3 regions of the Pseudoclavibacter sp. RFBI5 genome follow, and region 2 is predicted to be linked to each of the others. Evidence: predicted binding sites of a transcription regulator. Region 2 holds the regulator's gene; each other region holds the start of a gene.
The links. Region 2 encodes HspR, which represses chaperone genes until heat shock. Its sites were predicted from a motif close to AAGTTGAGTCNNNNNGACTCAACTT; they were not measured.
Positions count from the first base shown of each region.

Region 1: C5E06_RS16580 (Hsp20/alpha crystallin family protein) is a predicted target of HspR. The motif match lies at 1,450-1,474, and genes of this name have one in related genera.
Region 3: C5E06_RS00490 (ATP-dependent Clp protease ATP-binding subunit) is a predicted target of HspR. The motif match lies at 1,282-1,306, and genes of this name have one in related genera.

Region 1 covers NZ_PSYA01000013.1:208,168-211,437, reverse strand. The annotation lists gene C5E06_RS16585 (xylulokinase) at 1-843, shown strand, start outside; gene C5E06_RS16580 (Hsp20/alpha crystallin family protein) at 985-1,398, opposite strand; gene C5E06_RS16575 (DNA-3-methyladenine glycosylase) at 1,595-2,527, opposite strand; gene C5E06_RS16570 (rhodanese-related sulfurtransferase) at 2,589-3,270, shown strand, end outside.
Region 2 covers NZ_PSYA01000012.1:16,495-19,764, reverse strand. The annotation lists gene C5E06_RS15160 (nucleotide exchange factor GrpE) at 1-370, shown strand, start outside; gene C5E06_RS15155 (DnaJ C-terminal domain-containing protein) at 486-1,496, shown strand; gene C5E06_RS15150 (heat shock protein transcriptional repressor HspR) at 1,506-2,054, shown strand; gene C5E06_RS15145 (SDR family NAD(P)-dependent oxidoreductase) at 2,228-2,998, opposite strand.
Region 3 covers NZ_PSYA01000001.1:98,462-101,731, reverse strand. The annotation lists gene C5E06_RS00490 (ATP-dependent Clp protease ATP-binding subunit) at 1-1,239, opposite strand, end outside; gene C5E06_RS00485 (methylated-DNA--[protein]-cysteine S-methyltransferase) at 1,428-1,979, shown strand; gene C5E06_RS00480 (substrate-binding domain-containing protein) at 1,983-3,071, opposite strand.

The sequences.
Region 1 (3,270 bases), on a different contig from region 2:
GCGGCGCTCGGCCACGACGCCATCCTGCCCCGTGTGCTCGGACCGGACGAGGTCGCTGGGAAGACACCGGCCGGCGCACTCGTCGCCGCGGGCGCCGGCGACAACGCTGGTGCGGCGCTCGGCCTCAACGCGCGTGCGGGCGACGTCGTCGTCTCGATCGGCACCTCAGGCACCGTCTTCTCCGTCGCCGACCGACCGGTGGTCGACCCCCGCGGTGGGCTCGCGGGGTTCGCGGACGCGACGGGAGCATTCCTTCCCCTGTCCGCGACCCTCAACGCCGCTCGGGTCATCGACACGACCGCCGAGGTGCTCGGCGTCGACCATGAGGAGTTCGGTCGGCTCGCCGCATCCGCACCCGCGGGCTCTGGTGGTCTCGCGTTTGTGCCGTACCTCGACGGCGAGCGCACCCCCGACCTGCCGGATGCGACCGCGTCGCTCCTCGGCATGACCCGCGGCTCGTTCACCCGCGAGAACCTCGCCAGGGCCGCAGTCGAGGGCATGCTCGGCAGCCTCGCGCAGGCACTCGACGCCCACCGTGCGCTCGGCGTCGAGGCGAAGCGAGTCATGCTCATCGGCGGCGCCGCGCTGAGCGAGGGCGTCCGCGCCGTCGCGCCGACGCTCTTCGACGTGCCCGTCGAGATCCCGGCACCGGGTGAGTACGTCGCCGACGGTGCAGCCCGCCAGGCCGCCTGGGTGGCGACCGGGACACGTCCGGACTGGCCCGTCGAGACCATCGCTCGCCTCGAGCCCGCCCCCGACGCGGCACTCCGCACCCGCTACGCGGCGGCCGCGAAGCTCGCCCGCGAGACCGAAGAGGCAGGAACGGGACTCCACGCCGCCTGACGCGAACGAAGGCGCGAGCGCGAGTCGAGGACGAGCACAGAGACCCACAGACCTACCGACGCAGTGAGGGGCAGCGCCAGTCGGCGCTGCCCCTCACTGCGTCACAGAGGTCACATCACGAAGCGGTGATCACCGGGCCGCTCAGGCCTGGATGGTCTCGACCTTCGTGCCGCTCTCGACCTCGATCTTGCGTGGCTTCGCGCGCTCGCTGACCGGCACGGTCACGGTCAGCACGCCGTGCTCGTAGCTCGCCGCGATGCGCTCGGTGTCGAGCCCCTGGCCGAGCGTGAACTGGCGGAGGTAGCTGCCGCCGTTGCGCTCACGGACGAGCCACTTGGCGCCCTCGGCGTTGACCGTGCTGCGCTCGGCGCGGATCGTCAGCTGCTGGCCGTCGAGGTCGACGTCGATCGAGCTCGGGTCGATGCCGGGCAGGTCAGCGGTGAGGATGTAGTGGTCGGCCTCGCGGTAGAGGTCGATGGGCATCGAACGCGGGCTGTTCGGTGCTCCCTGGAAAAGTCGTTCCATCTCCTGGAACGGATCGAAGACGCGTGCCATGTCGTTTTCCCTTCCTTGTACGCACGCTCGTCAGCGCGAGACGGTGCGGTGAACTTGAGTCGACTGGTGTCAACTTCCTTGAGCAGAAAATTAGCACTCTGCCCCATCGAGTGCCAGAAAGTTTGCTGAAAACCCCGTCAGCCGTGGGCGAACGCCTCTCGAAAAGGTCAGCGCACGTCGACGCCGGGCGCAGAGCTCAGTGGGAGCGGTGGTCTTGCACAGTCATACGGGGGCCGTGCTTCGGGCGCGGGTTGCCCGCGAGCTTGATGAGCCGCACGACCCGCTCGCGGTGTCCGCGCCACGGCTCGAGCAGCTCCCGCATGCCGTCGTCGTCGACGTCGCAGCCCGCGAGCGCCCACCCGACCATGTTGGGGATGTGGTAATCGCTGAAGCTCGGGGCGTCAGGGTCGCCATGCGAGCGCTGCACGGTCTCGTTGGCCGTCCACACGCCGACCCCCACGATCGAGCGAAGACGGCGGAGCGGCTCCTCCGACCCCGTCGGCAGGCCGCTCGTGCGCTCGAGTGCCGACGCGACCGTCGCCGAGCGGATCACCGTTCCGGACCGCGAGTAGTCGACGCCGGCCCGATGCCAGTCCCAGCTCGGAATGCGCCGCCACTGCTCCGGCGTGAGCGGCAGGCGCAGGTGCCGCGGCACGAGACCGGCCGGCCCTGGCGCCGCGTCGGCGTGGTCGCGGTGCAGGATGTCCCAAGCGCGATGCGCCTCGAGGCCCGTGATCTTCTGCTCGATGATCGCCGCGCTCAGCGCCTCGAACACCGCGCCCGACTTCGGGAGCCGCAGCCCCTCGTTCCGTCGCCGCACATCCGCCAGCTCCGGCAGGGCGTCGAGGCAGAGCTCGCTCCAGTCGTCGTCGCGGCCCAGCAGCGTGGGAGCCTCGTCGACCGCGATCTCGGCGGCCGCACCCCACGACACGACCCGCACCCCCTCCCGGGCTTGGCGGAACACCGTGGTCGCGCCTCCCGCCAGCGTGTGGGACGTGCGCCACACGTCCCGCGACACCGGATGCACCCAGCACGTCGGATCTCGCCTGCCCCGCATGAGGGGAGACAGGGTCTGCTGCACATCGACCGGTGACGCCGGCCGATAGAGCGACATGACCCGATCTGGCATGCGGCAAGGGTACGCAGACCCACGGACATTCGGCGTGAGCCCCTCACCTAAAATCGTCCTCATGGCTGTCCCCAAGATCGTGCTCTACTACGCCTTCGCGCCCCTCGCCGACCCGGAGGCGATCCGCCTCTGGCAGCGCGACCTCGCGGCGTCCCTGGGGCTGCGTGGGCGCATCCTGATCTCCAAGGACGGCATCAACGGCACCCTCGGCGGCGAGCTGAACGCGCTCAAGCGCTACGTGCGCACCACCCGGGAGTACGCGGCCTTCAAGGACGCCGACTACAAGTGGTCGGAGGGCACCGGCCTCGACGAGCAGGGACAGAGCCTCGACTTCCCACGCCTCAGCGTCAAGGTGCGCGACGAGATCGTCAGCTTCGGGGCGCCGGGCGAGCTCGAGGTCGACGAGCACGGCGTCAAGGGCGGCGGCACCCACCTCGCGCCGGATGAGCTGCACGCACTCGTCGAATCGCGCGAAGAGATCGTCTTCTTCGACGGCCGCAACGCGATCGAGGCGCAGATCGGCCGCTTCGAGGGCGCCATCGTTCCGGAGACCGGAACCACCCGCGACTTCATCGCCGAGCTCGAATCGGGCAAGTACGACGACCTCAAGTCGAAGCCCGTCGTCACCTACTGCACGGGAGGCGTGCGCTGCGAGGTCCTCTCAGCGCTCATGCTCAAGCGCGGCTTCAGCGAGGTGTACCAGCTCGACGGCGGCATCGTCCGATACGCGGAGCAGTTCGGCA
Region 2 (3,270 bases):
CGCCAACTACCGCCGCCGCACCGACCGCGAGAAGGCCGAGGCCTACGACGCCACCAAGGCGGAAGTGCTCCGGTCCCTCCTCCCCGTCCTCGACGACCTCGACCGTGCCCAGAAGCACGGCGACCTCATCGAAGACACCCCGGTCGCCGTCATCGCGAACAAGCTGCGCACCGCAGTCGAGCGCCTCGGCCTCACCGCCTACGGTGAAGCCGGAGAGGCCTTCGACCCCCAGCGGTACGAGGCCATCGCACAGCTGCCGAACCCCGAGGTCACGAGCGACACGATCGCTGACGTCGTCGAACGCGGCTACACCATCGGCGAGCGCGTCGTCCGCGTCGCGAAGGCAGCCGTCTTCGTACCCGCTTCATAAGCACCGCGATCGGCGCATCCGCCCGATCGAACACGGGAGGGGGCACCGCAGCTGCGGGCCCCCTCTTGTCTTCATCCGGAAGACACGTGCTCATCCCTAGGAACAGAAGGACCATATGGCCAGTCAGGATTGGTTTGACAAGGACTTCTACGCGGTGCTCGGCGTATCGAAGGACGTAGACGAAAAAGACCTCAAGAAGCAGTACCGGAAGCTCGCGCGTCAGTATCACCCTGACTCGCACCCGGGGGACACTGCCGCAGAGGCGAAGTTCAAGGAGATCTCCGAGGCCTACTCGGTCATCTCCGACCCAGAGCACCGCGCCGAGTACGACCAGATGCGCGCCATGGGCTCGGGTGCCCGCTTCCAGCAGGGGCCAGGCGGTCCAGGTGGCGCGGGCTTCGAGGACGTCTTCGGCGGCATGTTCAACGGCGGCGGCGGACGCCGCGGCGCGTCGAACGCCGACTTCGAGGACCTCCTCGGCTCCATGTTCGGCGGCGGGGGCGGCGGCTTCGGGGCAGGCAGCTTCGGCGGCGGCGCCGGTGGGCCCGCCGGGTTCCAGACCGGACCGCAGAAGGGTCGCGACCAGAGCGCATCCACGACGCTCAGCTTCATGACCGCGATCCACGGCGACACGGTCGAGCTGCAGGGGCAGGATGGGCGGGTCGTGAAGGTCCGCGTTCCCGCCGGCGTCGAGGACGGGCAGAAGATCCGCCTCCGCGGCAAGGGCGGGCAGAGCCCGAACGGCGGCGAAGCCGGAGACCTCATCCTCACGGTCGCCGTGCGACCCGACCCCGTCTTCACGCGCTCGGGCCTCAACCTCGAGGTGACCGTGCCGGTCTCCTTCGCTGAGGCGGTCCTCGGCGCCACCATCGAGGTGCCGACCGTCGACGGCAAGACCGTGCGCGTCAAGGTCGCGCCGGGCACGCCGAACGGGAAGACGCTCCGCGTGAAGGGCAGGGGTATCGAGTCGAAGAAGGGCAAGGGCGACCTGCTCGTGCACCTCGAGGTGGCCGTGCCGAATCACCTGTCGAGCGCGCAGGAGAAGGCGCTCGCCGACTTCGTCGCCGCATCCGGAGACGAGAGCCCCCGCGAGGACCTGCTGCGTCTCGCGCGCCAAGGCAGGTAGGGGACGCCCATGGCATTCCCCTCCGACCTCGACGAGGACGCCCCGATCTTCGCGATCGCCATGGCGGCGGAGCTCGCGAACATGCACCCGCAGACGCTTCGCCAGTACGACCGGATGGGCCTCGTCACGCCTCGGCGCACGGCCGGGCGCGTGCGGCGGTATTCGCTTCGCGACGTCGCGCAGCTGCGTGAGATCGCGGTGCTGTCGAACGAGGGCGTGAGCCTCGAGGGCATCGCCCGCGTGCTCGAGCTGCAGCGCGAGGTGCTGGGACTGCGCCGCCGCGTCCGGGCGCTCGAGGCGGAACTCGCCGACGAGCGCCTCACGAGGCTCGGTGGTCGCATCTTCGCGGCCGGGGAGCGCGGCGATGTCGTGCCCCTCGCCCACGGTCGCCGCACGGCCCGCCGCACCGAGGTCGTCGTGTGGCGGCCGGCGCGCATCCACGATGCCGAGGACGAAGCCGACGCCGACGCCGACGAGCGGCGCCCGAAGCGAACCCGCGCGAAAGCCTCGGCACCGCGTACGCGCGCTTCCCGCGCCAAGCGCCCGCCTGACGCGTAAGCCCGCGCCGCCTCCCGCCTCCCGCCCCCCGCGCCGCGCCTTCCGCCGAACCACCCGCGTCTCGAGCGCCGAAAAGGTCAGTTTGGCCCCATCCTGAGGCCCAGGAGGGGGCGAAACTGACCTCTTCGCGTCGGGCTGGGTGCGGGTGCGGCGCGCGGGGTGGGAGCGCGGGGTTAGCGGGCTCCGTTGCCGCCGTCGACGCGCCACTGCGCGCCGGTCACGAACGACGCCTCGTCGGAGCCCAGGAACACGACGACTCGAGCGATGTCCAGCGGCTCGGCGTAGCGGCCCATCGGGATAGCGGCCTGGAACCCGGCCTTCGCGGCCTCCGTGTCGCCGCCGCCGAAGCCCTCCTCCAGCCGCCGAACCATCTGCGTGTTCACGCCGGACGGGTGGATGCTGTTGACTCGCACCCCGGTCGGGGCGACCTCGAGCGCGGCGGACTTCGTGAAGCCGACCACGGCGTGCTTCGACGCGACGTAGGCGGAGACGCCGGGCGCCCCGTCGAGGCCCGCCTCCGAGGACGTATTGATGATGCTGCCGCTGCCGCGCTCGGTCATGACCTTGAGGACATGCTTCATGCCGAGGAAGACGCCGCGCACGTTGACGGCGAAGACCTTCTCGTAGTTGTCGACGCTCGCTTCCGTGAGCGGGCCGACGGCGCCTTCGATGCCCGCGTTGTTGAAGAACACGTCGATCGTCCCGAACGCCTCGACGGTCTCGGCGACGTAGCGCTCGACGTCGGCCTCGTCGGTGACATCCGCGGCGATCGCGATGACCTCGCCGTGCGCCGAGAGGCGTTCGCGCGCGGCCTCGAGGGGCTCCGGGAAGAGGTCGACCAGGGCCACGCGTGCGCCCAGCTTGAGGAATTCCTCAGCTGTCGCCGCGCCGATGCCGCCCGCGCCGCCGGTGATGACCACTGAGCGTCCGGTGAAATCTGTCATGTCGCAACTCCTTTGTCGTCTGGTTGTCCGCGTGACGTCGCTCGCCCGCGGCAGTCGTCGGCCGCCGGAGCTGTATCTCCGACGGCGCCGCCAGGCTAGGTGCCGCGCATGCGCATCCACTGTGTACCGACACAGCGAATGCGCCGAAAGCATGCGCCCCGCCCCGCCCCGCCCCGAGCAGGGTCACGGCCACCGCAGAGTTGTGGCGTGACGTCGTGGCGACGTCGCGCAGCAGCAACAAGCCACAACTCCACGGCCTGGGCGCGCGCGTT
Region 3 (3,270 bases), on a different contig from region 2:
CATCTCGCCCTGCAGCAGCCTGCCGACGGGGATGCCGGTCCACGCGGCCACTACCCCCGCGATGTCCTCGGCCGTGACGTGGTCGTTGACGAGCTTGGGCCCGCCGCCTTCCGTGGCCTCAGCCTCGTGCAGCTGCTTCTGGATGCCGGGGAGCTCCCCGTAGAGCAGCCGGGAAGCGAGCTCGAGGTTGCCCTCGCGCTGCGCGCGGTCGGCGCGCACGCGGATGTTGTCGAGCTCCTCGCGGAGCTCGCCGATGCGGTTGAGGGATGCCCGCTCGATGCCCCAGCGCTCCTTCAGCTCACCGAGGCGCGCATTCTTCGTGTCGAGGTCGGCACGGAGCGTGGCGAGGCGCTGCCGCGAGGCGTCGTCGTGCTCCTTCTTGAGCGCGAGCTCCTCGAGGCGGAGACGGTCGACCTGCCGCTGGAGGGTGTCGACCTCCACCGGCGAGGAGTCGATCTCCATCCGCAGGCGCGAGGCCGCCTCGTCGATGAGGTCGATCGCCTTGTCTGGCAGCTTCCGGCCCGTGATGTAGCGGTTCGAGAGCGCGGCTGCGGCGACGAGCGCCTGGTCGGCGATCGACACCTTGTGGTGCGCTTCGTACCGCTCCTTCAGACCGCGGAGGATCGCGATCGAGTCCTCGACGCTTGGCTCGCCGACGAACACCTGCTGGAAGCGTCGCTCGAGCGCCGCATCCGATTCGATGAACTGGCGGTACTCGTCGAGTGTCGTCGCGCCGATGAGGCGCAGCTCGCCACGAGCGAGCATGGGCTTCAGCATGTTCGCTGCCGAGATGCTCGACTCTCCGCCGCCAGCACCCATGAGGGTGTGGAGCTCGTCGATGAACGTGATGATGCGCCCGTCGGATTCGGTGATCTCCTTGAGGACGGCCTTGAGCCGCTCCTCGAAGTCGCCGCGGTACTTGGCGCCCGCGATGAGCGCCGACATGTCGAGGCTGACGAGCTCCTTGTCCTTGAGGGATTCGGCGACGTCGCCGGCGACGATGCGCTGGGCGAGGCCCTCGACGACCGAGGTCTTCCCGACGCCGGGTTCGCCGATGAGCACTGGGTTGTTCTTGGTGCGCCGGGTCAGCACCTGGCTGACGCGTCGGATCTCGGAGTCGCGGCCGATGACCGGGTCGAGCTTGCCCGAGCGGGCGATGTCGGTGAGGTTGATTCCGTACTGTTCGAGTGCGCTCTTGGCCTCTTCGTCTGGTGCCTGAGCGCCTTGCATGTTTGCCATGGGGCTCCTTCGTCAAAGTTGCTTCCGACCCAGATGGATCAAGAGTTGAGTCGGTATGGCTCAAGTTTAGATTCCGAGACGGAATAACACCACCCAAAGCTGGGTGGCTCAGCCAACTCCCAGCGCAACCTCGACGCCTCCACACCGCCTCTGACCGGGACTTCTCTTGACGTGGCAGAGTTCCTGTCATGCCAGAAGCACCCGAAGAGTCGCCGCTCGACATCAACGCACTCCGCGTCGGCAGCGTCGAGCTGCTCGGCGAGCGATTCTCGATCGTCAAGGCCGGGCCGTCGGAGGCCGTGCGCGCCTCAGGATTCGGGAGCCCGAACTCGCTCGCCTACGCGGTCTTCGGCCGCCGATCCGAGCTCCTCGAGGTGCAGGAGCTCGATGACGCCGACGCCGCACTCGCCGCCGTCCGAGCCTTCGATGACGGCGACCCGTCGCTCCTCGACGCCATCGACGTCCACCAGGACGGCACCGAGCTGCGCCGCGCCATGTGGAGGGCGGCCAGGCTCGTCGAACCCGGCACCCTCGCGAGCTACGGCGACGTCGCGACCATCGCCGGGCATCCACGCGCCGCCCGCGCCGCCGCGAGCGCGTGCGGCGCCTGCCTCGTGGGCCTCTTCGTGCCCGTGCACCGCATCGTCCGCGCCAGCGGCAAGCTCGCGGGGCACGCTGACGACATCGCCGTCAGGCAGGCGCTCATCGACCACGAACGCGCGATGGGGATGCGCGGCTGACGGTCAGGAGCGCGCCGCGGTCGAGCTCCGCGCGTGCAGCACGGGGAGGACACGAGTGCGCTGCGCCGGTCGACGGGGACCCTCCTCGAGACGCGACACCATCGTCTCGACGGCCAGCCGGCCGATGTGCTGCTTCGGGGGACGCAGCGCCGTGATGGGCGGCTCGGCGTTCTGCGCCACCTCGTCGTCGTAGGCGATGACGGCAAGGTCGTCGGGGATCGACCAGCCGTGATCGCGGGCGTACTGCTGCACGAGCACCGCTTGAGGGTCGGAGTGGATGAGCAGGGCCGTCGCAGATGCCCGGCGGCAATCATCGAGCACTCGAGCGATGAACGCCTCCCTGGACTGCCCGTCCATGTCGTCGAGGTTCGCGTCGACGTCGACCACCGATTCGAGGCCGAGCTCCTCGACGGCACCGCTCCAGCCCTGCCGGAGCTGCGCGGAGGTCGGGGAACCGGTCGAGGTGAGGATGCCGACCCGGCGGTGCCCGAGCGCCGCGAGGTGGTCGGCAGCGAGTGAGCCGCCGAAGACGTGGTCCGTGGTGACCCATTCGAGGCTCGTGAGCGTGGCGACGGAGGAGGCGTGGCGCTCGGCGAGCACGACGGGCACCGGGAGGGACTCCAGCCAGTGCAGCAGCGCCCGTCCGTCTGCACCGCCCGTCTCCGGTGCGGCGATGATGCCGTGGAGGCCGCCCGATTCGACGAGGGAGGAGATCTGCCTGCGCTGATCGTCGACGGAGTAGCTGGCACCCCTGAGCACGAGCTGCACGCCGAGGTCAGTGGCCGCGGCCCGTGCGCCGACGATCACCTGCGGCCAGTAGTAGCTCAGCGACGGGGTGACCATGCCGACCCTGAAGCGAATCGCGGTCGCCTGTGCGGCGACCGATGGCACCGAGGTGTCGAGGCGGCTCCGCAGGGTCGCGCCGCCGTGGACTCTGGTCAGGAGACCGCGATCGGAGAGGTGCGTGATGTCGCGGCGGATCGTGAGCTCGGACACCTCGAGCTGCCGCGCGAGCGCGGCGACGCGGACGGATCCTGCCCGCCGCAGCTCGTTGAGGATCCGCTCTCGACGCAGGAGACCGAACGGCGGCATGTCGTCCACGGATCCGAGCGTACAGACATGTTCGCATCGCGTCGAGCATGAACGGTTCTGTTCGCTTTGCTGGCCTTTTCGCCGACCCCACTTCAAGATCAGCTCGGAAGCACACAGTCGTGCCCGCCGCGCACTCAACGAACGAGCCCGCGCGGACAGCGCACAGAACGGAGAGCGCACATGCCTCAGGACCATCGGC